2 linked regions of the Variovorax sp. PBL-E5 genome follow. The protein of the gene in region 2 interacts with the protein of the main gene of each other region in a pairwise test. Links are inferred from orthologs where the notes say so. Each region holds a gene or a part of one and is shown on either strand. Other genes may lie near its edges.

Region 1 (15,019 bases), 2.6 Mb from region 2 along the record:
ATCGCGGATTTCCTTCGGCGCGCTGCTGGGGGAAATGCTGGCGCGGTCTTCCCACGCGGCGTCGATGATCTGCTGAAGTTGTTGGGTCATGAGAAAGCTCGGTTCTGGATGAAGTTCACGATGCGCTGCGCAGCCTCGGTGCATTCGGCGGTGTCCGCCACCAGCGCCATGCGGATGCGTCCGCGGCCTGGGTTGTGGCCGCCGACCTCGCGGGCGAGATAGCTGCCGGGCAGCACGGTCACATTGTAGTGAGCGTGGAGCGCGCGGGCGAAGGCCGGATCGTCGCCCTGCCATGAAGCCGGGATGCCGGCCCAGAGGTAGAAGCTGGCGTCGGGCAGCCGCACGTCGAGCACCGGTTCGAGCAGCGGCGTCACGGCGGCGAACTTGGCACGGTACTGCGCGCGGTTGTCGACCACGTGCGCCTCGTCGTTCCAGGCCGCGATGCTGGCCGCGGCGACCGCGCCGCTCATCGCGCTGCCGTGGTAGGTGCGGTACAGCAGGAAGGACTTGATGATGGCGGCATCGCCGGCCACGAAGCCGCTGCGCAGGCCCGGCACGTTGCTGCGCTTGGACAGCGAGGTGAGGGCGATCAGGTTGCGGAAGTCGTTGCGGCCCAGCTTGGCCGCGGCCTCGAGCCCGCCGAGCGGCGGCTCGTCGCGGAAATAGATCTCGCTGTAGCACTCGTCGGCGGCGATCACGAAGCCATGCCGGTCGGACAGCGCGAACAGCTTGCGCCATTCGTCGAGCGGCATCACGGCGCCGGTCGGGTTGCCGGGCGAGCAGACGAACACCAGCTGCGTGCGGCGCCACACATCCTCGGGCACGCTGTCCCAGTCGACGGCGAAGTTGCGCCCGGGCACGCTCGGCACGTAGTACGGCTCGGCGCCCGCGAGCAGGGCCGCGCCTTCGTAGATCTGATAGAAGGGATTGGGCGACAGCACCACCGGCGTCGGCGTCTTCGTCGCATCCACCACGGTCTGTGCCAGCGCGAACAGCGCCTCGCGCGAGCCGTTCACCGGCAGCACCTGCGTGGCCGGGTCGAGCTGCAGGTCGTAGCGCCGCTTCAGCCAACCGGTGAAGGCCTCGCGCAGCTTGAGTTCGCCGGCCGTGGCCGGGTACGCGGCCAGCGCGCCGAGGCTGGCACACAGCGTGTCCTTGATGAACTGCGGCGTCGCGTGCTTGGGCTCGCCGATGCCGAGGCTGATCGGCTTGAAATCGGCATTGGGCGTGACGCCCGCAAAGAGTTGTCGCAGCCGCTCGAAGGGGTAGGGCTGCAGTTTGGCGAGCAGGGGGTTCATGGCCTGGATTGTCGTGTGTGCGTCAGGGCTACAGCCGCTTGACCAGCACCTGGCTCTTGCGGTCCCAGTTGTACTTGCGCTTGCGCGCTTCGGGCAGCCAGTCGGGGTTGACCTGCTGGAAGCCGCGCTTCAGGAACCAGTGCATGGTGCGCGTGGTCAGCACGAAGATGCTTTCGATGCCCAGCGCCCTGGCGCGCTGTTCGATGCGCTTGAGGATGCGCTCGCCGTCGCCCTGCGACTGCGATTGCGGCGACACGGTCAGCGCCGCCATCTCGGCGGTCTTCGCCTCGGGATAGGGGTAGAGCGCGGCGCAGCCGAAGATCACGCCGTCGTGCTCGATCACCGTGTACTGGCCGATGTCGCGTTCGATCTCGGTGCGGCTGCGCTTGACCAGCGTGCCGTCGCGCTCGAAGGGCTCGATCAGCTGGAGGATGCCGCCGATGTCGTCGGCCGTGGCCTCGCGCAGCGATTCGAGCTTCTCGTCGATCACCATCGTGCCGATGCCGTCGTGCACGTAGACCTCCAGCAGCAGCGAGCCGTCGACGGAGAAGGGCAGGATGTGGTTGCGCTCCACGCCCGCCTCGCAGGCCTTGACGCAGTGCTGCAGATAGAACGCGGTGTCGGTCGGCCGCTGCGCCGGCGCGAGCGAGGCCAGCAGCTTCTTCGCGGTGTCGAGCGGCAACTCGGTGTCGATCGGGTTGTCCTCGCCGACGGGCCGGCTGGTGTCGAGGGGGATGCCGGGGATCTCGGTCAGGAAGATCAGCTTGTCGGCCTGGATCGAGATCGCCACGCTGGTCGCGACCTCTTCCATCGTGAGGTTGAAGGCCTCGCCGGTGGGCGAGAAGCCGAAGGGCGACATCAGCACCATGGCGCCGAAATCCAGCCCGCGGCGGATGCCCACGGCATCGACCTTGCGCACCAGGCCCGAATGCTGGAAGTCGACGCCGTCGACCACGCCCACGGGCCGCGCCGTGATGAAGTTGCCCGAGATCATGCGCACGGTGGAGCCGGCCATCGGCGTGTTCGGCAGGCCCTGGCTGAATGCGGCCTCGATCTCGTAGCGCAGCTGGCCTGCGGCCTCCTGCGCGCAATCGAGCGCGACCTCGTCGGTGATGCGCATGCCGTGCGAGTAGCGCGCCGCATGGCCCTTGGCGCGCAGCTGCTCGTTGACCTGCGGGCGAAAGCCGTGCACCAGCACCACCTTGACGCCCATGCTCTGGATCAGCGCCAGATCCTGCGCGATGTTCGGAAGCTTGCCCGCCGCGATGGCTTCGCCCGCGATCGCAACCACGAAGGTCTTGCCGCGGTGCATGTGGATGTAGGGCGCCACCGAGCGGAACCAGGGGACGAAGGTGAAGTTGAAAACGGTGGACATGGGGAGGGTGGGAGCGGCGGAAAGGCCGGCGCAAGATAATCGGCGATTTTCCCCGAACTGCCCGCCTTGTCTTCGTCTCCTCTTCGAATCGAGTTTCCCGAGTCCTTGCCGGTGTCGGCCCGGCGCGACGAAATCATGGCCGCGATCGCCGCGAACCAGGTCGTGATCGTCTGCGGCGAGACCGGTTCGGGCAAGACCACGCAGCTGCCCAAGATCGCGCTGGCGCTCGGGCGCGGCAAGCTCAACGCGCCGGCTGGCAAGGGGCGGCTCATCGGCCACACGCAGCCGCGGCGCATCGCGGCGTCCTCTGTCGCCAAGCGCATCGCGGAGGAACTGAAGACGCCGCTGGGCGAAGTGGTCGGGTTCAAGGTGCGCTTCCAGGACCGGCTGTCGCGCGACGCTTCCGTCAAGCTGATGACCGACGGCATCCTGCTGGCCGAGACGCAGACCGATCCGCTGCTCAAGGCCTACGACACGCTGATCATCGACGAGGCGCACGAGCGCTCGCTCAACATCGACTTCCTGCTCGGCTACCTGCGCGAGATATTGCCGCGACGGCCCGATCTGAAGGTGATCGTGACCTCGGCCACGATCGATGCCGATCGCTTCGCGCAGCACTTTGCTTCTGCCAAGGGACCGGCGCCGACGATCATGGTGTCGGGGCGCATGTTTCCGGTCGAGCAGCGCTATCGGCCCTTCGAGGAGTCGCGCGACCATGACCTGAACGACGCCATCGCCGAGGGCGTCGATGAGCTCTGGCGCGATCCGCACCACGCGGGCGACATCCTGGTCTTTCTCCCCGGCGAGCGCGAAATCCGCGAGGCCGCCGATCATCTTCGGCGGCACCTGAGCCACCAGCCGCTGATGCGCAGCGCCGAGGTGCTGCCGCTGTTCGCGCGCCTGTCGCAGGCCGAGCAGGACCGCATCTTCGACGGCCACACCGGCCGCCGCATCGTGCTGGCCACCAACGTCGCCGAAACTTCGCTCACCGTGCCGGGCATCCGCTACGTGATCGACACCGGCACCGCGCGCGTCAAGCGCTACAGCTTCCGCAGCAAGGTCGAGCAGCTGCTGGTCGAGCCGATCAGCCAGGCCGCGGCCAACCAGCGGGCCGGACGCTGCGGCCGGGTGGCGGACGGGATCTGCATCCGGCTCTACGACGAGAAGGATTTCGAAGGCCGGCCGCGCTTCACCGACCCCGAGATCCTGCGCTCCTCGCTCGCGGGCGTGATCCTGCGCATGAAGTCGCTGCACCTGGGCGACGTGGAGCGCTTTCCTTTTCTCGAAGCACCGCAGCGGCGCGCGATCGCCGACGGCTACCAGTTGCTGAACGAACTGGGCGCGGTGGACGATGCGAATGAACTCACGCCGACCGGCGGCGAGCTGGCGCGGCTGCCGCTCGATCCGCGCGTCGGCCGCATGATCCTCGAAGCGCGCACGCGCGGCGCGCTCGAGGAAGTGCTGGTGATCGCCAGCGCGCTCAGCGTGCAGGACGTGCGCGACCGGCCGATGGAAGCGCAACAGCAGGCCGACCAGGCGCATTCGCAGTTCGACGACGAGAAGAGCGAGTTCAGCGGCTACCTGCGATTATGGAAATGGATCCACGATGCGCGCGGCGGCCATGGCGACAGCCACAAGCTCAGCAACCGCCAGTACGAGCAGTTGCTGCGCCAGAACTTCATCAACATCCGCCGCGTGCGCGAATGGCGCGACATCCACTCGCAATTGTTGACCGTCGTCACCGAGCACAAGTGGCGCATCAACGCCGAGCCGGCGGGCTACGAACCATTGCATCTGTCGATGCTGGCCGGTCTGCTCGGCAATATCGGCTGGAAGCCCGAGGACGACGAGGCCTACCTCGGCGCGCGCGGCATCAAGTTCTATCGCCATCCCGGCGCGCATCTGAAGAAGAAGCCGGGGCGCTGGATCGTCGCGGCCGAACTGGTCGAGACCACGCGGCTCTTCGGCCGCGGCATCGCCAACATCGAGCCGCAATGGCTGGAGCAGGTCGGCGGCCATCTGCTGAAGAAGCAGCTGCTCGATCCGCACTGGGAAAAGAAGAGCGCCCAGGTCACGGCGCTGGAACGCGCCACGCTCTACGGGCTGGTGGTGTACAGCGGACGGCGCGTCGACTTCACCAAGGTCGATCCGGTCGCGGCGCGAGACATCTTCATTCGCGAAGCGCTGGTCGGCGGGCAGTGGGAAAGCAGGCTGCCGTTTCTAGCCGCCAACCGCAAGCTGGTGCGCGAGGTCGAGGGGCTCGAACACAAGTCGCGCCGGCAGGACGTGCTGGTCGACGACGAGCTGATCTATGCGTTCTACGATGCCCAGCTGCCGGCCGACGCGGCCAGTGGCGTCATGTTCGAGAACTGGTACCGGCGCTTGTCGAAGGAACAGCCGCGGCTGTTGTATCTCACACGCGACGAGTTGATGCGGCATCAGGCGGCCGGCATCACGACGCAGTCCTTCCCGGCGACCGTGCGCCTCGGCGGCGTCGATTGCGCGGCAAGTTACCTGCACGAGCCCGGCGATGCGCGCGACGGCCTCACCGTCACGGTGCCGCTCTTCGTGCTGAACCAGGTCAGCGAGGAGCGTTGCGAGTGGCTGGTCACCGGCATGCTGAAGGACAAGATCCAGGCGCTGCAAAAGAGCCTGCCGCAGAAGCCGCGCGCGCGGCTGGTGCCGTTGCCTGAATCCGCGGCGCGCTACGCCGAACAGCTCTCGGCGCCCGAGGTCTTCGGTGCCGGCGCGTTGACCGATGCCGTGCTCAAGCGCGTGCGCGACGAGACCAGCCTCGACGTGAAGCGCGCCGACTTCAAGCTCGACATGCTGCCGCCGCATCTCTTCATGAACCTGCGCGTGGTCGACGAGCATGGCCGGCAACTCGGCATGGGGCGCAATCTGGGCGCGCTGAAGGCGGAGCTCGGCGCGCAGGCGCGCGGCGCGTTCCAGGCACTGGCCGTCCTGAATGTCAGGGCTTCGGTGCCGCCCGCAGGCGCCGGAGGGCCGGAAAGATCGGTCGCCGATGCCGGCGTTGCCCGGTCCGCGGAACCGGCCGCAGCCGCGCCGCCCGCGGGACAGCGCTATACCGCTTGGACCTTCGGCGAGCTGCCTGAACTCATGGAAGTCCGGCGCGGCGCGCAATCGCTGATCGGCTTTCCGGCGCTGATCGACGGCGGCGACGCGGTCACGATCGAAGTCTTCGACGAGCCGGCCGTCGCGGCAGCGAAGCATCGCGCGGGCCTGCGGCGGCTCTTCGCGCTGCAGCTCAGGGACGCGCTGAAATACCTCGAGAAGAACATCCCCGACCTGCAGAAGATGGCGGTGCTCTACATGCCGCTCGGCACGCTCGAGGACCTGCGCGCGCAGATCATCGATGTCGCGCTGGAGCGTGCGTTCCTGCAGGATCCCTTGCCGGCCGACGAGACCGCATTCAAGCGCCGCGTCGAGGAAGGCCGCGGCCGCCTCACGCTGATTGCCAACGAGGTCGCGCGGCTGGCCGGCGTGATCCTCGTCGAGTACGGCACGGCGCTGCGCAAGATCAGGGATTCGAAGGCCGCGCCCGATACCGCGGCGGATGCGTCGCAGCAGCTGCAGCGCCTGATCGGCCGAGACTTCATCATCGGAACGCCGTGGCCGCAGCTGCAGCACTTCGCGCGCTACCTCAAGGCCATCACGTTGCGCCTGGACAAGCTGCGCGCCGATCCCGCGCGCGATACGCAGCGGATGGCCGAGCTGCGGCCGCAGGAGCAGCGCTACTGGCGCCTGGTGGCCGAGCGCAAGGGCAAGGTCGACGAGCGCATGAGCGAACTGCGATGGCTGCTGGAGGAGTTGAGGGTCAGCCTGTTCGCCCAGGAGCTGCGCACGCCGCAGCCGGTGAGCGTCAAGCGGCTGGACAAGCTCTGGGCACTGCTATCGATGTAAATATGCCGTTTGGGCGAGAAAATATTCGCATACAAAAGTATGCATTGCGTTACGATTGGGATCCAGCCCGCCTCGCCGTGTGGGGTCGATGAAATTTGGCCCCCCATCAGCCTAGGAACACGTGATGCAACTGCCGCAGTTCGAGAAATGGAGCCTATTGGCCGCGCTCAGGTTTCTGCTCGCCTCCATCGTTGCCTTCGACCACCTGCGCGAATACGTTCCCATCGGCGCCTGGAGCCTGATCCCGAAGCTCGGTGCCTTCGAAGCGGTGCTGGGCTTTCTGCTGATCAGTGGCTACTCCATCGGTGCTTCCTTCATCAAGGTGCCGGACGGATTTCTGATTCGCCGGGTCAAGCGCATCTACCCGGTCTACCTGGCGAGCATCGTCCTTGCGTACATCGTGTTCGTGATGGAGCACGGATCGCATCCCCCCGTGCTGGCGCTGCTGGCCAACGTGCTGTTCCTCAATCAGATCGTCACCGCGACCTCCTTCGTCGGGCCTGCATGGAGCCTCGCGCTCGAGTTCTGGCTCTACAGCCTCACGCCCCTGTTCTTCACGCTGAAGGACTCGACCTTGCGAAAGCTCGTGTTCGTGTCATTCGGCTGCTACGTGGCGTACACCTGCGGACGCACCTTGTTCCATCTGGACTACTATGCCGGCCTCGGATACGGCGCCAATTTGTTGCTGCTGGCGTTCATCTGGCTGGCCGGGCTGCGGCTGGCGAGGAATTTGCAGAACCCAGTGCCGGTCCTGAAAGACATCGCACTTATCTTCACGGTGCATATCCTGCTCGCGGCGGCCATTCAGTTCGGCTGGCGCTGGAAGCACGGCGGGGTGCCCGATTTCTTCACGCACGACATCGTCGACAACCTTCTGCAAGCCTGCACCCTCGCCCTGGTGCTCTGGGCCTTCGTGCGCCTGGCGCGCAGGCCGATCCAGAACGCGCGCGCATCCGCAGTCCTGCGTTTGCTGGGTGATATTTCCTATCCGCTCTACCTGGTTCACATGTCGGTCTACTTCCTGCTCAAGCAGACGGGTCTGCGCTCGCCGATTCTTTTCTATGTCTCGGCGGTCGCGGTGTCGTTCGTCATCTATTGGGTGCTGGACTTCTATTCGCAGCGCCGCCATCTGCGGCCTGCCGCGACTGCAGGAGGCGGCCGTCTGGCGACCGGCGTGCCGCGCGGCGAGAGCTGAGCGGGCATCATCGAACCGAGCAGGTAAAGAAAAACCCGCCGAAGCGGGTCTTTCTGCAGGGGTATCGAACGACGCCTGGGGGCTCTATATGCGGCCCATCACGAGCAACACGATCACGATGACCAGCACCAGACCGAGGCCGCCGCTCGGACCATAACCCCAGCTGCGGCTGTAGCCCCAGCTCGGCAGCGCGCCGACCAGAAGCAGGATCACGATGATCAGCAGGATCAACGACAGGGACATGGAGTTCTCCTAGGGCGGAATGTTTGGAAGAGCCGATGCTCGACGCCTTCCTTCGGCACCCTCGACGGAAGGCGCGCCTTCCCGCGGTCAGGACTCTTCTACCGCGGATGTCAGAGCCGTGCCAGTCGGTCGATGGCCGCCTGCAGCGTTTCGTCCTTCTTGGCAAAGCAGAAGCGAACCACGCGCTGGTCGAATCCATCGCCGTAGAAGGCCGACAGCGGGATGGCCGCGACGCCGATCTCGCTCGTCAGCCACTGACAGAAGTCGGCTTCGCCCAGGTCGCTGACTTCGCTGATGTCGACGCACTGGAAGTAGGTTCCCGCGCTGGGCAGCAGCTTCAGCCGCGTGCTGGCGAGGCCGGCCGCGAACAGATCGCGCTTGTGCTGGTAGAAGGCCGGGAGTTCGAGGTACGGCGCCGGATCGGCCATGTAGCTCGCCAGCGCATGCTGCATCGGCGTGTTGACCGTGAACACGTTGAACTGGTGCACCTTGCGGAATTCCGCCGACAGCGGCGCCGGCGCGGCCACGTAGCCGACTTTCCAGCCCGTCACGTGATAGGTCTTGCCGAAGCTGCTCACGATGAAGCTGCGTGCGGCCAGGTCCGGGAACCGGCTCGCGCTTTCGTGGCGGGCGCCGGCATAGACCATGTGCTCGTACACCTCGTCGCAGATCACCAGCACATCGGTGGGTGCGAGCAGCGACTCGAGCGCGCGCATCTCGGCTTCGGTCCACACCGTGGCGCTCGGGTTGTGCGGCGTGTTGACGATGATCGCGCGCGTGCGCGGCGTGAGGGCGGCCGCGATCTTGTCGAAGTCCGGACGGAAGGTGCCCGGCGTCAGCGGCACGCGCACCACTCTGCCGCCGGCCAGTTCGATGTTGGGCACGTAGCTGTCGTAGCAGGGTTCCAGCACGATCACTTCGTCGCCCGGCCGCACCACGGCCAGGATGGCGGTGATGATCGCCTGCGTGGCGCCGGCGGTGATGGTGATCTCGGTCTGCGGGTCGTAGCCGTGGCCGTAGAGGGTCTCGATCTTCGAGGCGATCGCCTGGCGCAGCGCCGGGATGCCGGGCATCGGCGGGTACTGGTTGTGGCCGGCCGCCATCGCGCGCGTGACGGCTTCGAGCAGCCTCGGATCGCAATCGAAATCCGGGAAACCCTGGCCGAGATTCACCGCATTCTTCTCGGCGGCCAGTGCCGACATCACGGTGAAGATGGTGGTGCCGACCGCAGGCAGCTTGGTCGTGACGGCGGGCGTGCGGGCAAGGGCGGAGCTCACAGTTCGTAGTCCTGGTTGTGACCGGCCAAGGCCTTGGCGATCAGGTTGCGGTCGAGCCGGTCCGACAGCAACTCGGCGAATTTGAAGACGAAGTTGCGCAGGTAGGCGCTGCGCTTGAACGCGACACGCGCGATGTTGACGCCGAACACGTGGCCCATCGGACGCACGACGAGATCGGCATTGGAGTCGTCGCGCACTGCCATCTCGGCCACGATGCCGACGCCGAGGCCGAGCCGCACATAGGTCTTGATCACGTCGGAATCGATGGCTTCGAGCGCGATGCGCGGCGTGAGCTTCTTCTGTGCGAACGCATGGTCGATGCGCGTGCGGCCGGTGAAAGACGGGTGGTAGGTGATGATCGGCTCGTTCGCCAGGTCGTCGAGCGAGATGCGTTCCTTGTCCGCCAGCGCATGGGTCTTGGGCAGCACCAGCACGTGCTGCCACTCGTAGCACGGCATGGTCACGAGCTCGGCGTAGTCGGCCAGCGATTCGGTGGCGATGCCGATCTCCGCGATCTCGTCGATCACCATGCGCGCGACCTGATCGGGCGAGCCTTGGTGCAGGCTCACGTTGACTTTCGGATAGGCCTCGCGCAGCCTGGCCACCGGCACCGGCAGCACGTAGCGCGCCTGCGTGTGCGTGGTGGCGATCGACAGGGTGCCGCTGTCCTGCGCGCTGAACTGCTCGCCGATGCGCTTGAGGTTGCCGACCTCGCGCATGATGAGTTCGATGCTCGCGAGCACGTGCTGGCCCGGTTCGGTCACGCGTTTGAGGCGCTTGCCGTGGCGCGCGAAGATCTCGACACCCAGTTCCTCCTCGAGCTCGATGATGGCCTTGGACACGCCAGGCTGCGAGGTGTGCAGCGCCTTGGCCGCCTCGGTCAGATTGAGGTTGCGCCGCACCGCTTCCTGCACAAACTTGAACTGGTGAAGATTCATAACAAATTCCGTCTTAATTCGGTTTTTATTATGCCTTCGGAGTCTATGTCGGATCGGCGTCCGGTCATCGGCCCAATGCCTTCAACGCCAGCAGTTCGATCACGTCCGGCTCCTCGCCGACGGCCCTGGCCAGCGAGAACGCCACATTGGGATAAAGGCGGCGCATCTCGTCGACCAGATGCGGCAGGTCTTCGCGCGCGTGCCTTCCCATGCCGAGAAAAAGCGGCACGATGCGAATGGCGGTGGCGCCGCCGGCAATCAGGCCGGCCGTGACTTCGCGCAGATCGGGAGCGACCAGCTCGAGGTAGGCGCAGGCCACGCGGACGGACGGGTCCAGCGCCTGAACGCGTCGGGCCACGGCCTCCACCGGCAGGCGCCAGCGCTCGTCGCGCGAACCGTGCGCGAACAGCACGATGCCGGCGATTGCAGCCATCGTCGCTAGCGCCTCAATACCAGCCAGGTGAATGCGGCCAGCGACATCACCGAATAGATCATTCCCGGCGCCGCCGCCGTGAACCACGGCACCCAGTTGCCCAGGTTGCCCAGGTACCCGAACACGTTGTTCAGCAGGAAGAAACTGATGCCGATCATCACGCCGCCGAACACGTAGGTCGCCAGGCCCGCCTGGCGGAAGTGCAGGTAGGCGAAGGGCAGGGCGAGCACGACCATCACGAGGCACGACAGCGGATAGAACACCTTGCGCCAGAACTCGATCTCGTAGCGCTGCGCCGTCTGGCCGTTGGCATCGAGGTGGCGGATGTATTCGAACAGGTCGAGCGTGCGCATGCGGTCCGGGCGCAGCAGGGCGACCGACACCATTTCGCTGGACAGGGAGCTCGGCCAGACGAGGGTCGGCAACGTGCTCGTGACGACACGCGCCTTGTCACCGGTTCCGCTCGTTTCGTACTGCTGGCGCTCGACGCCGAAGAGCCGCCATTGGCCGTTCTCGATGCGCGCGAGCGAAGCCGAGGTCTGTGCGACGAGAAAGCCCTTGGCATCGAATTCGAAGATGCGCGAGTCCTTGAGGGTGCCGTCGCGGCCCATCGAGATCACGTTGACCGCATAGGACTTGTCGCCTTGCTTCTCCTTCAGCCAGGCGCCGGTATTGCCGGCCAGCGCATAGACGTTCTGATAGCGCGATTTGAGCAGCTGGGCCGTGCGATCCGAAATCGGCGAGACATAGTCGCCCACGGCGAAGGTCAGCACCACGAAGCCGAGACCCAGCAGCAGAAGCGCCCGCAACGCCCGCCAGGGTCCGAGGCCGCTGGTACGCAGGATCGTGTATTCGGAACTCTGGGCGAACCTCGCCATCACGAAGATGGTGCCGATCAGCACCGTGATCGGCAGCAGCTCGTACAGGTGGCTGGGGATCAGCAGGGTGACGTAGATCAGCGCCTGGCCGGCCCCGTAGCCCAGGCTCGTGGGCTTGCCGATCGATTGCAGCTCGTCGACGAAATCGAAGAAGAAGAACAGGCTCAGGAAGCCGAGCGTGACGAAGGCCACCGCCTTGATCACCTCGACGTAGATCAGTCGACGGATGGTTTTCACGCGTGGGATTCGTTCGCGGGTGACCTGCCGGCGCGACGTGGCAGCAGGCTCCAGTTGTAGTGTCGCTTGGCAAGCCAGGCCAGGCCGATCAGCAGGGTCCCGCCATGCAGCGCAAGCAGGAAGCCGCCCATGCCGTAACGGCCGGTCGACACCCAGCTCTGGCCGAGGTTGATCATGTTGTAGTAGATGACGAACGCAAACAGTGCGAAAAGCAGGTTGCCGCTGCGCCCGACCCTGGGATTCACGCTGGACAGCGCGAGTGCCAGCAGCACGAAATTGGCCCCCGCCAGCACCATGCCGAAGCGCCATGCCAGCTCGCCGAGGTTCATCAGGGTCGGCTTCCGCAGCAGCGAGAGCGTGGTGAGCGAGCGGGCCGGCTCGGCGTCGCCCGAATTGCCCGAGTCGCCGCCGGTCCTGGCACCGTAGGTCTGGAATTCGCTGATCTTCAGCTCCGTGCTGGACAACGGCCGCTCGACGCGCTGGCCGTTGCTCAGCAGCAGGTAGCGCGCATCGCCGATGGTCTCGACATGGCCGCTGCGGGCCGAGGTGGTGATCTGCAGGTTGCGCTCGACCGAGGAGATGAAGACGTTCGATGCCGTGGCGCCATCGGGCGTGTCCTTGTCGATGAAGAACACGCGGTTGCGTCCGGCCGACTCGCGGAATTCGCCCGGCGCCACGCGCTCGATGTCGCTGCGGTGCTCGTACTGATCGCGCATGCCCTGGGTCTGCGAATTGGCCCACGGCCAGCCGATCAGCGCGAACATCGCGATCAGCACCAGCACCGGCCATGCGAAGCGGAACACCGGTTCGACGAAATCGGCCAGGCCGCGCCCGCTGGAGAACCAGATCACCATTTCGCTGTCGCTGTACATGCGCGACAGCGTGCCGACGATGGCGATGAACAGGCTGAGGCTGAGGATGGTGGGCATGTAGCCGAGCACCGTGTAGGTCATCACCAGGAAGACCTCGGAGGGATTGACGCTGCCCTTGGACGCCAGGCCCAGCGTGCGGATCAGCATCATCGTCATGACGATGGTGACCAGCACCACGAGCGTGGCGCCGAAGCTGCGCGACAGCTCCTTGCGTAGAGAGGAATGGAATAACATCGTCGAGGGAAAAAAAGGATTATGGACTTTCAACTCAAGACCCTCTCCATCGCTCAGGCCGCGGCCGAGAAAACCGACGCGCTGATCGTCCTCGTGGCGTCCCAGGCCGGCACCTCCAAGGATGCGCTCTCGGCGTTGATCGCCGAAGCCCGCAAGGCCGGCGACCTGCCCGACAAGGCTGGCAAACTGCTTTCGCTCTACCGCCCGCCAGGGATCGCTGCGCCGCGCGTGCTGCTGGTCTCGGCGGGCGACGGCAAGCCCACGTCGGTGCGAAGCGCGGTGACGGCGGCCGTCAACGCAGCCAAGGCCGCCAACCCCAAGCGCCTCGCGATCGTGTTCGCCGGCGCCGTGGACGCTGCCTGTCTGCGCAGCGCCGTGGTGGCGGCGGCCGATGCGAGCTATGTCTACACCACGACCAAGTCGAAGGCCGAGCCCCGCACGATCCGGCAGTTGGTCTTCGGCGTGGCCGATTCGGCCGCGCAGCGCGGCGCCTTCGACCAGGCCGCTGCCACGGTGGCAGGTGTCGAGCTGGCCAAGGAATGGGGCAATCGTCCGGCCAACTACTGCACGCCTTCGCTGTTGGCCGATGCCGCCGGCAAGCTGGCCGCGCTGCCGCGCGTGAAGTGCGAGGTGCTGGGCCCGAAGGAGGTCGCGAAGCTCGGCATGGGCGCTTTCGCTGGCGTGGCCCAGGGGTCCGCCGAGCCGCTGCGCTTCATCGTGCTGCGCTACCAGGGCGCGCCCAAGGACCAGGCCCCCGTGGTGCTGGTCGGCAAGGGCATCACCTTCGACACCGGCGGCGTCTCGCTCAAGCCGGCGGCCGAGATGGACGAGATGAAGTTCGACATGTGCGGCGCAGCCAGCGTGCTGGGCGTGTTCCGCGCGCTCGGCGACATCCAGCCCGCGATCAACGTGATCGGCCTGATCCCGAGCTGCGAGAACATGAACGACGGCCGCGCGCTCAAGCCGGGCGACGTGGTGACGAGCATGAGCGGGCAGACCATCGAGGTGCTCAACACCGACGCCGAAGGCCGCCTGATCCTGTGCGACGCGCTCAACTACGCCAAGCGCTTCGAGCCGGCCGCGGTGATCGACATCGCGACGCTGACCGGTGCCTGCGTGATCGCACTGGGCGGTGTGCGCAGCGGTCTTTTCGCGACCGACGAAGCGCTGGCGAGCGCGTTGCAGGCCGCGGGCGAGGAGTCGCTGGACCGCTGCTGGCGCATGCCGCTCGACGAAGACTATGCGGAGGGCCTCAAGAGCAACTTCGCCGACGTGGCCAACATCGCCGGCCGCGCAGGCGGTGCGATCACCGCGGCCAAGTTCCTGCAACGCTTCACCACCGACTTCCCCTGGGCGCATCTCGACATCGCGGGCGTGGCGTGGAAGAGCGGGCAGGCCAAGGGATCGACCGGTCGGCCGGTCGGACTGCTGCTGGCCTACCTGCTGGGCCGGGCTTCCTCGGACAACGCGAAGACTGCGTCGCCCAAGGCGCGCAAGGCTCGCAAGACTGCGTCGGCGAAGTGACCGAGATCGACTTCCACTTCAACATGCCGGACAAGCTGGGCTATGCCTGCCGGCTATTGCGCAAGGCGGTCGGCGGCCGCAATGCGCGCGTGGTGGTGGTCGCCGACGGCGCGACGCTGGATGCGCTCGACCAGATGCTGTGGACCTTCTCGCCGCCGGAATTCATCGCCCATTGCCGCAGCACCGCCGAGCCGCAGACCGTGTCGCGCTCGCCGGTCGTTCTGGCGGACAGCGCCGATGCGCCATCGCCCCACCGCCAGGTGCTGCTGAATCTCGGCGCCGAACTGCCCGCAGGCTTCGAGCGCTTCGAACGCTTGATCGACACGGTCAGCGGCGACGACGACGCCGATCGCTCCGCAGCCCGCAAGCGCTGGCGGCACTACGCGGATCGCGGCTATGCGATCCAGCGCCACGACTTTGCAGGAAGCTCCAGCTGATGGCCGGCACGCAGCGCACACCGCCTCGCTTCGTTCCCACCTTGACGACGGTCCTCGAACTGCCGCCGGAGGCCGCGCCTGTCGCCGAGGCGACCTTGCCTGCGGATGTGCCGCCGCCAGCGGTGAGCGAGCCGTCGCGCACCATCGCGCTGGA
Region 2 (14,988 bases):
GGCGCAGTTGCTCGGGCAGCGCAGCGAAGAGCGGGACTTCGGCGCGGTAGCTCGGCACTTGCAGGGGTGGAGGTGGAGGTGGAGGTGGCGGCGCCTGTGGCGCCGGTGGTGCCGGTGGTGCCGGTGGTGCGGGTGGTGCCGGTGCCGGTGCCGGTGCCGGTGCCGGTGCCGGCGGCGGCAGTGTGCTGGTGGAGCGCAGGTACCAGTTCTCTCCCGCGCCCGCGGCGTCGCCGGGCTGCAGGGTGTAGGCGTAGGCGCCCGCATCCACATGGCCGCCCTGCAGCGCGAAGGCGTCCTTGGTGCCTTGTGCGGTGGTGGTGGCGCCGTTGAGGGCGCCGATGAGTTCGATGCCATTGCCACTGGTGAGCGCGCCCAGGCCCATGGTGTTGACGACTTGCACGGTGGTGTGGCCGCTGGCGCTGGCGCCGGGGCCGTTGAGCACGAGGCGGTCGCTGGCACTGGCGCTGTCGCCCAGGGTGGTGGCCAGGCGCAGGATGCCGCTGTTGCCGACGTAGGCACCGGTGACGGTGAGCGTGGTGCCGGGCGCTGTGCCGGCCAGGGAGACGGTGCCGGCATTGGTCAGACTTGCGAGGGTCTGGTCGAAGCCGGCCAGGTCGAGCGTGGCGCCGGCGGCGATGGTGTGTGCGGAGGCGGCGCTGAGGGAATTGACGGCACCTGCGCGCAAGGTGCCTTCAGAGACGATGGTGGCACCCGTGTAGGTGTTGGTGCCGCCGAGGACCAAGGTGCCGCTGCCGATCTTGCCGAGGTCGCCCGTGCCGGTGATGCCGCCGGCGAGCGTGGCGGTGAAGGCGCCGGTGTCGATGGTGGGGTCGCCCGCGCCGGTGAAGGCGATGGGGTTGGTGAGCGTGAGATTGTCGGCAGCGAAAGCGAGCGTCGTGCCGGGGTCCATGGCCAGGGAGCCGGTGCCCAGGGCGGTGCTGTTGCCCAACGCAAGTTGGCCTGTGTGCAGGGCGGTGCCGCCTGTGTAGCTGTTGCCGCTGGGGCTCGCGAGTGTCAGAGTGCCGCCACCGGTCTTGACGAGAATGCCGTTGCCGCTGATCGCGCCTTGCTGCGTCAGGGTCATGCCCGGGTCCGTGTCGAACGTGCCCGATCCGTTGAGGATCGTGGCCCGGTTCATCGTGAGGTTGCTCGTGGTCTGCAGCGTGCCGCCGTTGAAGCTGAGGCCGCCTGTGGGATCGCCCAGGTTCACGTTGCTGGATACGGAGACCACGCCGCCATTGAAGCTCGTGCCGCCCCTGTAGGTGTTGGGGCCCCCGAGGGTCAGCGTGCCGGCACCGGTTTTGGTGAGGGTGCCGTTGCCCGAGATCGGATTGGAGAAGGTGGCATCGCTGGGTTGATCGATGACGAGAACGGCGTTGTCGGTGATCGGACCGGTAGCAAAGCTCGCGGCGCTGCCGGCGAGCGTGCCGTCGATGATGATGGTGCCGCCCGTATAGCCATTGGCACCCAACAGCGTGAACATGCCCGTGCCGACCTTGATCAACGACCCACCGGCGCCCGAGATCGCGCCCGTGTAAGTCGTGCTCGTGTTGTCGCCGACCGTCAGCGTGGCCGTGCCAAGATTCACGCTGCCGGCACCAGCGAGCGAGCCGAGTGTCTGGCTGAAGTTGTGGAGGTCGAGCGCGGCACCCGCTGCCACGGTGAACCGGCTGCCCGACGCGAACGTGTTCGCCGCGCCGGCCTGCAGCGTGCCCGCGTTGACGTTCGTCGGGCCGGTGTAGCTGCTCGCGCCGGACAAAGTGAGCGTGCCGATGCCGGTCTTGGCGAGGGCACCCGGCCCTGAGATGACGCCGGTGGACGCGAGGTCGGCGTCGGTCTGGAAGGTACCCCCGCCATTCCCAAGGGTGACGGCACGCGCGGTCGTAAAGCTCGCGGTGGTCTGGAGCGTGCCGCCATCGAGGGTCAGGCCACCCGAGGTTGCGCCGAGATTGGCGTCGGAAGAAACAACCAGCGTGCCGGCACGGATGGCGGTCCCGCCGCTGTAGGTGTTGACGCCATCGAGCGTGAGTGCTCCGGGGCCTTGCTGAACAACCGAACCCGTGCCGGTGATCACATTCGCCAGATCGACCGCGATGGCCTGATTGAAGGTCAGGCTCCCACTGACGCCGATGTTCCCGATCAATGCCCAGCCGGACTGCAGAGTCAGCACGTTGCTGCCGCCGGTGAATGCGATGGCATTGGCGCGCGTGACGCCATCGGCCGCCAGGCCGCCCTCGATCGTTCCGCCGTTGACCACCGTCAGGCCAGCCCCGGAAACGCCCGCTCCTCCATGGCCGCCCGCGCCGGCCCTGCCGCCATCGCCAGGGCCGTCTCCGGTTCCGCCCACACCGCCTTTTCCGCCCTGGCCTCCCGTGATGCTGCTGTTGCTGGCGTTCGTCAAGGTCGCGCCCGACGCCGTGATGCCGACGCCCGTGCCGCCATCACCGCCGCTCCCGCCATTGCCGCCTATACCTTCGCCGTTTCCATCGCCCATGCCCACGCCCCCGCGGCCACCATCGCCCCCGGTGCCCCCGCTGATGGTGGATCGATTGACGAACTGCGCCGCCGCCGTCCCCAGCAGGCCGATGCCGCCACCACCGCCGCCGCCGCCGCCGGCTCCGCCGTTGAAGCCGCTCGCACCACCATTGCCGCCGGCTTGACCATTGCCACCCATCGACGATGCAGAGACTTCGAGCGGTCCTGCGCTCGTCTGACCATTGGCCCCACCATTGCCGCCACCGCCACCGCCACCGCCGTCTCCTTCGGTCCCGTCACTGCTGGCTCCGTTCTGGCCTGCCGCTCCGCCGGCACGGCCACCGGCACCCGAGCCGCCCGTTCCCCCGACAGTTGCCCCGGAACCGCCTCCGCCCCCGCCCCCGCCTCCGGCGCCGAAGCTTTGTCCGACGCCATCGCCTCCGTCCTGTCCGTCAGTGCCGCCTGCGCCACTTCGAAAGCCTCCGCCATTGCCGCCGGCGGCGTGGGCGATGGGCAGACCAAGGCACGACAGCGCGGCCATCAAGACGCACGTCCACGCCGTGCTCGAAGCGCTGCACGTTCGCTTGCCTCGCCCGGGCGTGTTTTCGGGGGCGGCAACCCAGGCACCGAGCGCGGCGTTCCAGAGACTGCGGTGGATCTTGTTCATGGCGGAACTCCCTGTTTGCTCTTCGCGTGTTGGCGACGCATTGAATGTAAAAATCAATGCCGATCCATCGTGACGATTGCGACAAAAAGCGAGATTCCAGGACCTGCTGGCGCAGTCAGCGACAGCAAATCTCCACTGCACGGCAGTAGCATCGCGCGGTATGACGCCGCGCCTGTGGGAAGACCGTAATGCCAAGGCGCACACGTGCGCCTTCCATCGCGGCGTCTGGCACGCGTTGCGCGCGCTTTCCCGGCTGAGCGAAACATGCACGCGTTCGAGCGCATCACACTGATCTCGGTCACCGGCCTGCCCGACGCTCGCGGCGCGGCGCGCGCACTGCAGCACAGCCTCGCGCAAATGCCCGGCAGCCGCGCCGTGCTGTGCTGCCCGCAGGCGCCCGACGGCCTGGCCGCCGGCATTCGCCACGTCGCCGTGGCGCCCATGAACTACCACGAGTACAGCTGGTTCATGATGTTCGCGCTCTGGCGCGTGGTGCCGACCGAGTTCGCGCTGGTCGTGCAGGACGATGGCTGGGTGATCAACGCGGCCAACTGGAACGACGAGTTTCTCGACTGCGACTACGTCGGGGCACCGATCCACCTGGCTCGCGTCGTCACGCCCGAAGCGTCCTACTGGTCCACGCGCTTCGAGTGGAGCAAGGACTACGGCCGCCCCGGTTGCGTCGTGACGCCAGTTCAGAACGGCGGCTTCAGCCTGCGAAGCCGCCGCTTCATGCGTGCACTCATCGATCATCCCCACATTCGCGTCGAGATCCCGCCGCCCGATACGGTCGAGGGCAATCCGCTCACGATGCACTGGAAGCATCGGCCGCTGCTGGAAGACGTGCAGCTGAGCGGCGTGCTGCGCCCTGCACTCGAAGATGCGGGACTGCGTTTTGCCTCCGTCGATGTCGCGCGCCGCTTCTCCATCGAGCATGCCGGCCCGGCCATCCACCACGGCTGGAATGCGCTGCAACTGTTCGGCCACCATGCCAAGGTGCGCCGACTCGCGAGGCTGTCGCCGCTCACCTTGCGCAGCGAGGTTCCGCTGTCGCAACTGGACCAGTGGTATGGCGAGCGCGAGATCCTCCAGGTGTTCGAGCGGCTCGGCTACACGATCGAATTCGCGCCGGAGCCCTCCTAGCCGATCACGCCGTTCACTTGACCTGCTGCTTGCCCAGCTTGCGCGCCAGTGTGCGCCGATGCATCCCGAGCCGGCGCGCGGTCTCGGAAATATTGAAGCCGGTCTCGGCCAGCATCTCGTGGATGCGCTCCCACTCCAGCGTCTTGATCGAGGTGGAGCGGCTGGTCAGCTCGACCTCGGTGGTTCCCGCCGCACGTCCGAAGGCCGCCTCGATGTCGTCGGTGTTGGAAGGCTTGGCCAGATAGTGGCAGGCGCCGAGCTTGATGGCCTCGACCGCGGTCGCGATGCTGGCGAAGCCGGTCAGCACCACGATCAGCATCTCGGGATCGTGCGCATGCAAGGTCTTGACGCAGGCCAGCCCCGATGCCTCGCCGTTGAGCTTGAGGTCGACCACCGCATAGCCCGGCGAATGCGTGCGCAGGAGCTCCTCGACCTGGTCCAGGTTGGAAGCGCTCATCACCGCATAGCCGCGCCGCTCGAACGAGCGCCCGAGCGTGCGCGCGAAGGCGGCGTCGTCCTCGACGATGAACAGCAGGCGATCAGCTCCCATCTTCTTCATCCTCCTCTTCGAGCGTGATCGCCGCCAGCGGCAGCGTGAGCTGCACCACGGCGCCGCCTTCGGGCCGGTTGCGCGCGGCGACCACGCCGCCCAGCGTGCGTGCCACATTGACGACCAGGAACAGCCCCAGCCCGCCGCCCGGCCGCCCCTTGCTCGACTGGTAGGGCTTGCCGAACTGCGCCAGCATTCCGGGCGCGAAGCCGGCGCCGTCGTCAGCCACCATCAGGGTCAGCGCATCGGCTTCGCGCGCCGCTTCGAGGCGCACCGATCGCCGCGAGGCCTCGCCCGCGTTGTCGAGCAGATTGCCGATCATCTGCTTGAGCGCCGAGTCGGACACCATCGGCAAGTCCGCGCCGAAGCGGTTCTCGTAGACGAAGTCGATGCCGGGATGCCGCACGCGCCAATCCTCGGCCAGCTCGCCGAGAAAAGTGCCGATGGTCGTCTTCGCCGAGGATTCGCCGCGCGCCTCGCCGGCCGACAGCAGGATGCCGCTCACGATGGACTTGCAGCGCAACACCTGGGTCTGCATCTCGCCCACTTCCTGCAGCAGTTCGGGGTTCGACGAGAAGGCCGGCATGCGGCGCCAGTCGCCGAGGATCACGGCCAGCGTGGCCAGCGGCGTGCCGAGCTCGTGCGCCGCGCCCGAGGCCAGCAGGCCCATGCGAACGATGTGCTCTTCCTCGGCCGCGCGCTGGCGCAACGCCGCCAGCCGCGCATCGCGCGCGCGCAGGTTGCGGCCGATGCGCGTGATGAAGATCACCAGCAGCCCCGCGTTGAGCGCGAAGCAGATCAGCATGCCCTGGATGTACGGACTGGCCAGGCCTCGGTAGTGATCGAGCGGCAAGGTCAGCGGCCGCGACAGCAGCGCCAGCCCCGCGAAGCAGGCGCTGGTGACGGCGACCATGGTCCAGGTCGACCAGGCCTCCAACAGCACCGCGCCCAGGATGACCTGCAGCAGATAGAGAAAGGTGAACGGATTCGTCGCGCCGCCGCTCAGATAGAGCTGCGCGGTCAGCATGCCCACGTCCACCAGCAGCGCGAAGAACAGCTCGCCGTTGGTGACCTCGCGATGCGCGCGCCAGCGCAACAGGCTCGCGGCATTGAAGGCGACGAGACAGGCCAGCACCGCCGTCATCGCGCCCAGCGGCAGGCGGATGCCGAAGCCGAAGTGCACGATCGCGATCGTGACGACCTGGCCGACGACCGCGATCCAGCGCAGCTGGATCAGCTGCTGCATGTTCTGCAGGCCGGTGGCGTCGTCGAGGCTCGCGGGCTGGTTCATGGCCGTCCCGCATTCTCGTCGGCATGGCGATGTTGGCGGCCGGTCTCCTCGCGTGCGACGCGCCATGCGGCCAGCGCGGTCATCAGCGCGAGGGCATACCAGGTGATCGCATAGACCAGATGGTTGTTGGGAAAACTGATCACCGTCAGCCCGCCGGCCGGCCAGGTGCGCGGCGCCCCGGCTGCACGTGGCGCCGCGTCGGCGTCGATGAAGAAGGGCGCGACATGGTCGAGCCCGCGCGCGCCGGCAATGGCCTGCACATCGCGCGAATACCAGCGGTTCGCGGCCGGATCGTTGTGGCGCAGAAAGCCGCCGCCAGGCTCCGTCATGCGCAGCAATCCGGTCACGCGCGTCGATGCATCGGCCTCGGCCGCCGCATGTGCCGCCGGCTCGCGCGCTTCGGGCGGAACAAAGCCGCGGTTGACCAGCACCACGCCGCCCTCCTGCATGCGCAGCGGCGTCAGCACCCAGAAGCCGGCGCCGAGCTCGGTGCTCGCCTGCACCAGCGTCTCGCGGTCGTGAAGAAAGATGCCGCTCACGCGCACATGACGGTATTCGTCATGGGCCGCATTCAGCTGCGGCCATTGCGCTGTCCCGGGCGCCGCAACGGCCGGTGCGTGCACGCGCACTTCGACGCGCGCGATCAGGTCCAGCTTCCAGGCCCTGCGCTCCACCTGCCAGGTGCCGAGCGCGACGAAGCCCGCGAAGACCCCCACGGCGCACGTCGCCAGCCCGATCCGGGCGGCCGTGGAACGTGCGGCATGGCGTTGCGACGGCGGCGTCAAGGCATGGACTTCATGTCCTGCGTCGACATCGGCATCATGTTGTGATTGAGGTGGTACATCACCCATAGGGAGCCGCTCAGCGTGATGACGACGAGCACGATCGTGAAGATCAGCGCCAGCAGCGACCACCCGCCTTCCGATCGGGTGTTCATGTGCAGGAAGTAGATCATGTGGACCACGATCTGCACCGCCGCGAAGGCCAGAATCACGATCGCCGTCGTGCTCGACTTGTCGAACACCTTGCCCATCACGAGCCAGAACGGAATCGCGGTCAGGATCACCGACAGCACGAAGCCCGTCATGTAGCCCTTGAGCGTGCTGTGGCTCGCGCCGGCACCATCGTGGTCTGCGTTCATTGCAATTGCTCCATTCCAGGAACACCGCGGAACCGGCTTTGCCGGGCCGCTGGTGTTGCCCCCTGCAAGGGGGTGGGCGGCCACACGAAGTGGGCAAGCCTGGGGGTCATTTCAATGTTCCCATCAGATAGACGAAGGTGAAAACGCCGATCCACACCACGTCCAGGAAGTGCCAGAACATCGACAGGCACATCAGCCGCCGCTTGTTCTCGGCGCTCAGCCCGCGCCGCGCGGTCTGCACCATCAGCGTGATCAGCCAGATGGTGCCGAAGGTCACGTGCAGCCCGTGCGTGCCGACCAGTGTGAAGAACGAGGACAGGAAAGCGCTGCGCTGCGGGCCGGCGCCGTCCTGGATCAGGTGCGTGAACTCGTAGAGCTCGATGCCAAGGAAGGCCGCGCCGAACAGCCCGGTGATTGCCAGCCAGGCCAGCATCGGCTTGAGGCGGTCGCGCTGCATCTCCAGCACCGCGAAGCCATAAGTGATCGACGACAGCAGCAGCATCGAGGTGTTGAGCGCGACCAGCGGCAGCTCGAACAGGTCGGCGCCCGAAGGGCCGGCCGCGTAGTTGCGGCCCAGCACCGCATAGACCGCGAACAGGCAGGCGAAGACCAGGCAGTCGCTCATCAGGTAGAGCCAGAACCCGAGCAGGGTGCCGTTCTCGACGTGATGTTCCTCGATCAGGTAGAAGTGCGGCGCATCCGGCGCCGATGCACCACTCGCGGCGGGAGCCATCACGGCGCTCATGCCCGGCCTCCCGCGGGTTGCAGCGCGGCCAGCTGGCGCGTGCGATGGCCTTCGACGCGCACGACCTCGTCGGCCGGAATGTGGAAGTCGCGCTGGTAGTTGAAGGTGTGGCCGATCGCCACCGCCAGCACGCAGAAGAAGGCGACGCCGGCGATCAGCCACATGTGCCAGATCAGCGCAAAGGCGCACACCGCGCTGAGCATCGCCAGGATGAAGCCCGCACTCGTGTTCTTCGGCATGTGGATCGGGATGAAGCCCGCGAGCGGCCGCACGTAGCCGCGCTTCTTCATGTCCCACCAGGCGTCGCTGTCGTGGATGCGCGGCGTGAAGGCAAAGTTGTACGCGGGCGGCGGCGACGAGGTCGACCACTCGAGCGTGCGCGCGTCCCACGGGTCGCCGGTGGTGTCGCGCAGCGACTCGCGCCGCCGGAAGCTCACCACCAGCTGGATGATGAAGGACAGGATGCCGAGCGCGATCAGGAAGGCGCCGAAGGCCGCAATCTGGAACCAGATCTGCAGCGACGGATCCTCGAAATGGCTCAGGCGCCGCGTGACGCCCATCAGGCCGAGCACGTACAGCGGCATGAAGGCAAGATAGAAGCCGACCAGCCAGAACCAGAACGAGCACTTGCCCCAGAACGGATCGAGCGTGTAGCCGAAGGCCTTCGGGAACCAGTAGGTGATGCCGGCGAAGAGGCCGAAGATCACGCCGCCGATGATCACGTTGTGGAAGTGCGCGATCAGGAACAGGCTGTTGTGCAGCACGAAGTCCGCCGGCGGCACCGCGAGCAGCACGCCGGTCATGCCGCCGATCACGAAGGTGACCATGAAGCCGACCGTCCACAGCATCGGCACCTCGTAGCGGATGCGGCCGCGGTACATGGTGAACAGCCAGTTGAAGATCTTCGCCCCGGTCGGGATCGAGATGATCATCGTCGTGATGCCGAAGAAGGAATTGACGCTCGCACCCGACCCCATGGTGAAGAAGTGGTGCAGCCACACCAGGTACGACAGGATGGTGATGACGATCGTCGCGTACACCATCGACGCATAGCCGAACAGGCGCTTGCCGGCGAAGGTGGACACCACTTCGGAGAACACGCCGAACACCGGCAGCACCAGGATGTAGACCTCGGGGTGGCCCCAGATCCAGATCAGGTTGACGTACATCATGGCGCTGCCGCCGAAGTCGTTCGAAAAGAAGTTGGTGCCGGCGTAGCGGTCCAGCGCCAGCAGCGCGAGCACCGCGGTCAGCACCGGGAAGGCGGCGACGATCAGGATGTTGGTGCACAGCGCGGTCCAGGTGAAGATCGGCATCTTCATCAGGCCCATGCCGGGCGCGCGCATCTTCACGATGGTCGCGATCAGGTTGATGCCCGACAGCAGCGTGCCGATGCCCGCCACCTGCAAGGACCATATATAGTAGTCGACGCCGACGTCCGGGCTGTAGGCGATGCCCGAGAGCGGCGGATAGGCCAGCCAGCCAGTGCGCGCGAACTCGCCGACGAACAGCGACATCATCACCAGCACCGCGCCGCTGACGGTCATCCAGAAGCTGAAGTTGTTGAGGAAGGGAAAGGCCACGTCGCGCGCGCCGATCTGCAGCGGCACGACGAAATTCATCAGCCCCGTGACCAGCGGCATGGCGACGAAGAAGATCATGATCACGCCGTGCGCGGTGAAGATCTGGTCGTAGTGGTGCGGCGGCAGGTAGCCCGTCGAATCGCCGAAGGCCACGGCCTGCTGCAGCCGCATCATGATCGCGTCGGAGAAGCCGCGCAGCAGCATCACCAGGCCGAGAACGATGTACATCACGCCGATCTTCTTGTGGTCGATGCTGGTGAACCACTCGCGCCACAGGTAGCCCCATACGCGGTAGTAGGTCAGCGCGCCGAGGATCGCGATGCCGCCGATGGCGACGGCGATGAAGGTCGCGAGCAGGATCGGCTCGTGGTACGGAATGGCCTCCCAGGTGAGGCGGCCGAAGATCAGCTTTGTGAGGTCGGGATGGTCGAACATCGTGCGTCCGGAATGTGGGGAGCCGTCGCCGGCTCAGTTCGGCCGGCCCGCGGCCAGATACGGCGCGTCGGGCGGATCGTTGACGCTGCACATGGCGGCGACGTAGCTGCGCACGGGTTTCCCGTCGACGCCCAGGCGCGTGCGCATCGCGGGGTCGAGCGACGCGAGGTTGTAGCTGCCCGGCATGCCGAGGCCGCCGTCCTGGTCGATCGCCGCCATGTCCTTCAGGCACATCTTGTTGCTCTCGACGCAGCGGTTGAGGATGGCGTCGTACAGGCCGGGCGCGACGCTGGCGTAGCGGCGCACCGGATCGCGCTCGCTCGGGCGCTCGAGCTGCAGGTAGCCGTTGCGGTTGAGCGTGCCGCCGCCGGCCTTGGCCGACTGCACCCAGCGGTCGAAATCGCCCGCGCTCATGCCGTGGAACTTGAAGTGCATGCCGGAGAAACCCGCGCCGCTGTAGTTGGCCGAGAAGCCCTCGAACTCGCCCGGCTTGTTGATGACCGCGTGCAGCTTGGTTTCCATGCCCGGCATGGCGTAGATCTGGCCGGCGAGCGCCGGGATGAAGAAAGAGTTCATCACCGACGAGGCCGTGATCTTGAACGTGATCGGCCGGTCCACCGGCGCCGCCAGCTCGTTCACCACGGCGATGCCCTGCTCGGGATAGAGGAAGAGCCACTTCCAGTCGAGCGCCACCACCTCGACCACCAGCGGCTTGCTGTCGGCCGGTATCTCGCGCCCGTTGTCCAGCCGCTGCAGCGGACGGTAGGGATCGAGCGTGTGCGTGCTGATCCAGGTCAGCGCGCCGAGCGCGATGATGATCAGCAGCGGTGCGGCCCAGATGACGAGTTCGAGCTGCGTCGAGTGGTCCCAATCGGGCGTGTAGGTGGCTTCGCGGTTGGATTGCCGGTAGCGCCAGGCGAACAGCAGGATCAGCACGATCACCGGCACCACGATCAGCAGCATCAGTCCGGTCGAGATGTAGATCAGGTCGCGCTGCCGGACCGCCATGTCGCCCGACGGATTCAGCAACACCGCGTTACACCCGGCCAGCAGGGCGACGGCCGGGAGCAGGAGCAGTCCGCGAAGGTTCTTGAGCGAAGGCATTGCCGGAAGAAAGAAGAGGTGGGCGTGATCTGGAACATGCAGAATCTACGACCAATGGCACGCAGAAGCTATTGGACGTTTTGTCCTATGGCTAAATTTCGCCAGCGGTGAGAACCTCGGGTGTTCGCATGACACACCACCGGAACCACGAGCACGCATGATGTCCAGCATCAGTCCGCATCCCGCCGAGCCTTCGACGCGTTCGATGGAATCCAACGCGCGGCTCACGACCCCCGACCATTCCGGCGTCGCGCCGGGCGAGATCGCCATCGGCGTGATCATCGGCCGCGCCTCCGAATACTTCGACTACTTCGTCTACGGCATCGCGTCGGTGCTGGTGTTCCCGTCCGTGTTCTTTCCGTTCGAGGAACGGCTCGAAGGCACGCTCTACGCCTTCGTGATCTTCTCCTTCGCCTTCATCGCGCGGCCGCTCGGCTCGGTCGCGTTCATGGCGATCCAGAGCCGCTGGGGGCGCGGCGCCAAACTCACGGTCGCGCTCTTCCTGCTCGGCATCTCGACGGCCGGCATGGCCTTCCTGCCGGGCTATGCCAGCATCGGCTTCGCATCGATCGTGCTGCTGTCGATCCTGCGCTTCTGCCAGGGCATCGCGCTCGGCGGCTCGTGGGACGGCCTGCCCTCGCTGCTGGCGCTCAACGCCCCGGCCAAGCAGCGCGGCTGGTACGCGATGATTCCGCAGCTCGGCGCGCCGATCGGCTTCATCATCGCCAGCGCGCTGTTCCTGTTCCTGCACGCGAACCTGTCGTCGGACGATTTCCTCGACTGGGGCTGGCGTTATCCCTTCTACGTCGCCTTCGCGATCAACGTGGTGGCCCTGTTCGCGCGCCTGCGGCTGGTGGCGACGGACGAATATTCGGAGCTGCTGCGCGAGCGCGGACTCGAACCCTGCGACGTGCGCGAGCTCTTGCGCGCACAGGGCTCGAACCTGTTCATCGGTGCCTTCGCGGCCTTGGCGAGCTATGCGCTGTTTCATCTGGTCACCGTGTTCCCGCTGTCGTGGATCACGCTGTATTCGACGCAGCCGGTCAACGAGGTGCTGGTGGTCCAGATCATCGGCGCAGCGATCGCGATCCCGGCCGTCATCGCGTCCGGCGTGATCGCCGACCGCATCGGGCGGCGCAGCACGCTCGGCATCCTGGCCACGCTGATCGGCGTGTTCAGCGGCTTCGCGCCCTTGCTGATGGATGGCGGCAGAGTGGGACAGGACGCGTTCATCCTGCTGGGTTTCGTGCTGCTGGGGCTTTCCTACGGTCAGGCCGCCGGCGCCGTGACCTCCAACTTCAGCGCCCGCTACCGCTACACCGGCGCGGCGCTCACCTCCGACCTGGCCTGGCTCATCGGCGCGGCCTTCGCGCCGCTGGTGGCGCTCGGGCTCTCGGCGCACTTCGGGCTCGCCTATGTCAGCGTGTACCTGCTGTCGGGTGCGGCCTGCACGCTGGCGGCGCTGCGCCTCAATCGCGCGATGGAAGTGCGCGACTGAGTTCCCCGCGCGGCGCGGCGCCAACGCGCCAGCCCCCCATTTCGCCGACGGCCACCTCCCACAGCCACGCGCGACTGTCGCGCACAAGGCGCACTGCGTCCCGTCCCCTACGGTTCACCGGGAACTGGCCGAAAGCCGGTTCTTCCATCAGTGACCATTCAATGAAAGGGACCGTCACCCATGAAGATGCAGCAACACAAACCCCTCGTTCTCGGCGCCTTGCTCGCAGGCCTGCTCGCCGCAGGCGGGATCGCGAATGCGCAGAACCTCGGCGTGGGCGTGGGCGTGAACGCCGACGTCAATGCCTCGGGCAAGACCAGCGCGGCACCGCAGCAGGGCACCGCAGGCGCCGGCGCACAGACCCACACCGGCGCCAGCGCGGGAACGAGCGGCACGGGCAATGCGGCAGGCGGGCTGGGCAACACGCTCGGCGGCGTGGTCGGCGGTGCCACCGGTGCGGTCGGCGGTGCCACCGGTGCGGTCGGCGGTGCCACCGGTGCGGTCGGCGGTGCGACGAGTGCAGTGGGCGGTGTGACCCACACCGTCGGCGGCACGCTGAACGGCGTGACCGGCGCCGCGGGCTCGCTCGGCGGCGCGGGCGTGAATGGCCAGGCCCAGGGGTCGGGCTCGGTCGGCGTCAAGAAGTAGTCGAGGTCGGCCTCGGCAAGCCCGCAGCGCTCGCGCGTTGCGGGCTTTTTCACGCGCTCACGCCACCGCCCTGGAGCGCGCGAGGCGCTGGTGCTCATAACCCAGCGTGCGCGACAGTCCTTGCGCGGCGCTCTGCAACGCGGCGGCCACGGGCCCGCTCCACCGATGATCGAAGCCGGCCTTGTAGCCCAGCACCGTCATCGTCAGCACCAGGCGCCCGCGGTCGTCGAGCACCGGCGCGGCAAAGGCGCTCATGCCTTCCATGAAGTCGCCGACCGCGCGCGCCATGCCGCGCTCGCGCACCTGCTCGATGCTTTCGGGCGTGTCGGCCGACGGCTCGCGATTCACGGGTGATGCGAGGTAGGCCTTCATCTGCTCGCGCGCCATGAAGGCCGCGAACACGCGCCCCGTGGCCGAGCGGTAGAGCGGAAACACCGAACCCAGCCCGACGTTCACCATCACCGGCCGCGCCGGCTGCTCCCAGCGCACCACCGTCGGCCCGAAGCTGCCCCACACCGACACCGCCACCGTGTGGCCAAGCGCGGCGCACAGGCGCTCGGCCTCGCGCGTGGCGAGCGAGATCGGCTCGATGGTGGCCAGGCACGAGAGGCTGAACTCCAGCGCCACCGAGCCCATGCCGTAGAGCCCCGTCTCCGGGTCCTGCGTGATGAAGCCCGTGCGCAGGAAGCTCACCAGGTAGCGGTGTGCCTTGCTCGGCGAGATGCCGGCCTGCTCGGCGATGTCGGTGATCTTCATCGGGCGGCGGTTGTGGGCCACGATCAGCATCAGATCGAGGCCGTTCTCCACCGATTGCACACCGGCCTGCGCGCGCTTGTCCATGTTCGGGTTCCGGGTTGATTGCTTGCTTCGACCGCGGGATTGTCCGCGGATTGACACGTGCCCGGTACAGCATTTACGCTAAACGAAAACATTTTCCGCATTTCGTAAAGGCACCCGGATGCTGACAGGAGACATGCTGCGCCGCTCGGCGCGCCGATTCCCGGACAAGGCGGCCATCGTCTTTCGCGGCGCGCAGCACACCGAGCGCGTGCCGTACCGCGAGCTCGATGCAGCGGCCGACCGCATCGCGCACGCGCTGCTCGGACTCGGCCTGCCCAAGGGCGCGATCGTGTCGATGCTGTGCCGCAACCTCGCGGCCTACGGCGCCGTGTTCTTCGGCGTCGCGCGCACGGGGCTGGTGCTCAACAACGTCTCGATCCTCTACGCGCCCGACGAGCTGAGCTATGTGCTGAACAAGTCCGAGACGCAGGTGCTGCTGTACGACGTGCAGTTCGCCGACAAGGTAGCGGCGGTGCGCGCGGCCTGCCCCGGCATCCGGCATGTCATCGCGATCGGCGGTGAGCCCGACAGCGGCGCGCTGCCCGGCGCCCTCGCCTTCGACCGCTTCATCGCCGACCAGCCCGCGACGCCGCCCGAGGTGCCGATCGACGAACGCGATGCCTTCTGCATGACCTACACCGGCGGCACCACCGGCCATCCGAAGGGCGTGCTGATGAACCACCGCGCGCGCGCCATCACCGCGCACACCGTGGTGGTCGAAGAGCATCTGGAAGCCGCCGACGTGGTGGCCATCGTGACGCCGCTGTTCCACGTGGCCGCGCTCAACATCATGTTCCAGCCGGCCATGCTGGTCGGTGCCACCACCGTGTTCGTCACGCCCTGGTCGCCCGCGGCCTTCGTCGACGCG

What was found.
Region 1: the proteins of cyoB (region 2) and WDLP6_RS12970 interact in binary tests that used the Escherichia coli proteins (3 or more experiments, as listed by UniProt). The link is inferred for Variovorax sp. PBL-E5 from one-to-one orthologs.

Annotation. Positions count from the first base shown.
Region 1 is NZ_LR594671.1:2,655,452-2,670,470, forward strand. Bases 7,230-10,228 are described here. They hold WDLP6_RS12970 (pyridoxal phosphate-dependent aminotransferase), read right to left. Parts: upstream 9,313-10,228; coding sequence 8,146-9,312; downstream 7,230-8,145. Other genes in these bases: WDLP6_RS12960 (acyltransferase family protein), read left to right, coding at 7,230-7,792; WDLP6_RS12965 (DUF3309 family protein), read right to left, coding at 7,877-8,035; WDLP6_RS12975 (CysB family HTH-type transcriptional regulator), read right to left, coding at 9,309-10,228. In the rest of the region: dapD (2,3,4,5-tetrahydropyridine-2,6-dicarboxylate N-succinyltransferase), read right to left, coding at 1-90; dapC (succinyldiaminopimelate transaminase), read right to left, coding at 87-1,298; argA (amino-acid N-acetyltransferase), read right to left, coding at 1,327-2,673; ATP-dependent RNA helicase HrpA, read left to right, coding at 2,809-6,597; more of WDLP6_RS12960, read left to right, coding at 6,722-7,229; more of WDLP6_RS12975, read right to left, coding at 10,229-10,250; WDLP6_RS12980 (sirohydrochlorin chelatase), read right to left, coding at 10,315-10,683; LPS export ABC transporter permease LptG, read right to left, coding at 10,689-11,798; LPS export ABC transporter permease LptF, read right to left, coding at 11,795-12,904; WDLP6_RS12995 (leucyl aminopeptidase), read left to right, coding at 12,926-14,428; WDLP6_RS13000 (DNA polymerase III subunit chi), read left to right, coding at 14,425-14,865; WDLP6_RS13005 (hypothetical protein), read left to right, coding at 14,865-15,019. UniProt on the Escherichia coli protein: Shows aminotransferase activity with methionine and histidine as substrates, and to a lesser extent also with phenylalanine.
Region 2 is NZ_LR594671.1:105,584-120,571, reverse strand. The notes cover bases 7,520-10,487. They hold cyoB (cytochrome o ubiquinol oxidase subunit I), read right to left. Parts: upstream 10,031-10,487; coding sequence 8,009-10,030; downstream 7,520-8,008. Other genes in these bases: cyoA (ubiquinol oxidase subunit II), read right to left, coding at 10,064-10,487; cyoC (cytochrome o ubiquinol oxidase subunit III), read right to left, coding at 7,520-8,012. Also shown: WDLP6_RS35340 (autotransporter outer membrane beta-barrel domain-containing protein), read right to left, coding at 1-3,142; WDLP6_RS00585 (DUF5672 family protein), read left to right, coding at 3,407-4,285; WDLP6_RS00580 (response regulator transcription factor), read right to left, coding at 4,299-4,835; WDLP6_RS00575 (ATP-binding protein), read right to left, coding at 4,825-6,126; WDLP6_RS00570 (SURF1 family protein), read right to left, coding at 6,123-6,911; cyoD (cytochrome o ubiquinol oxidase subunit IV), read right to left, coding at 6,908-7,267; more of cyoC, read right to left, coding at 7,374-7,519; more of cyoA, read right to left, coding at 10,488-11,134; WDLP6_RS00545 (MFS transporter), read left to right, coding at 11,295-12,632; WDLP6_RS00540 (adhesin), read left to right, coding at 12,813-13,280; WDLP6_RS00535 (IclR family transcriptional regulator), read right to left, coding at 13,338-14,120; WDLP6_RS00530 (AMP-binding protein), read left to right, coding at 14,239-14,988. UniProt on the Escherichia coli protein: Cytochrome bo(3) ubiquinol oxidase is the terminal enzyme in the aerobic respiratory chain of E.coli that predominates when cells are grown at high aeration.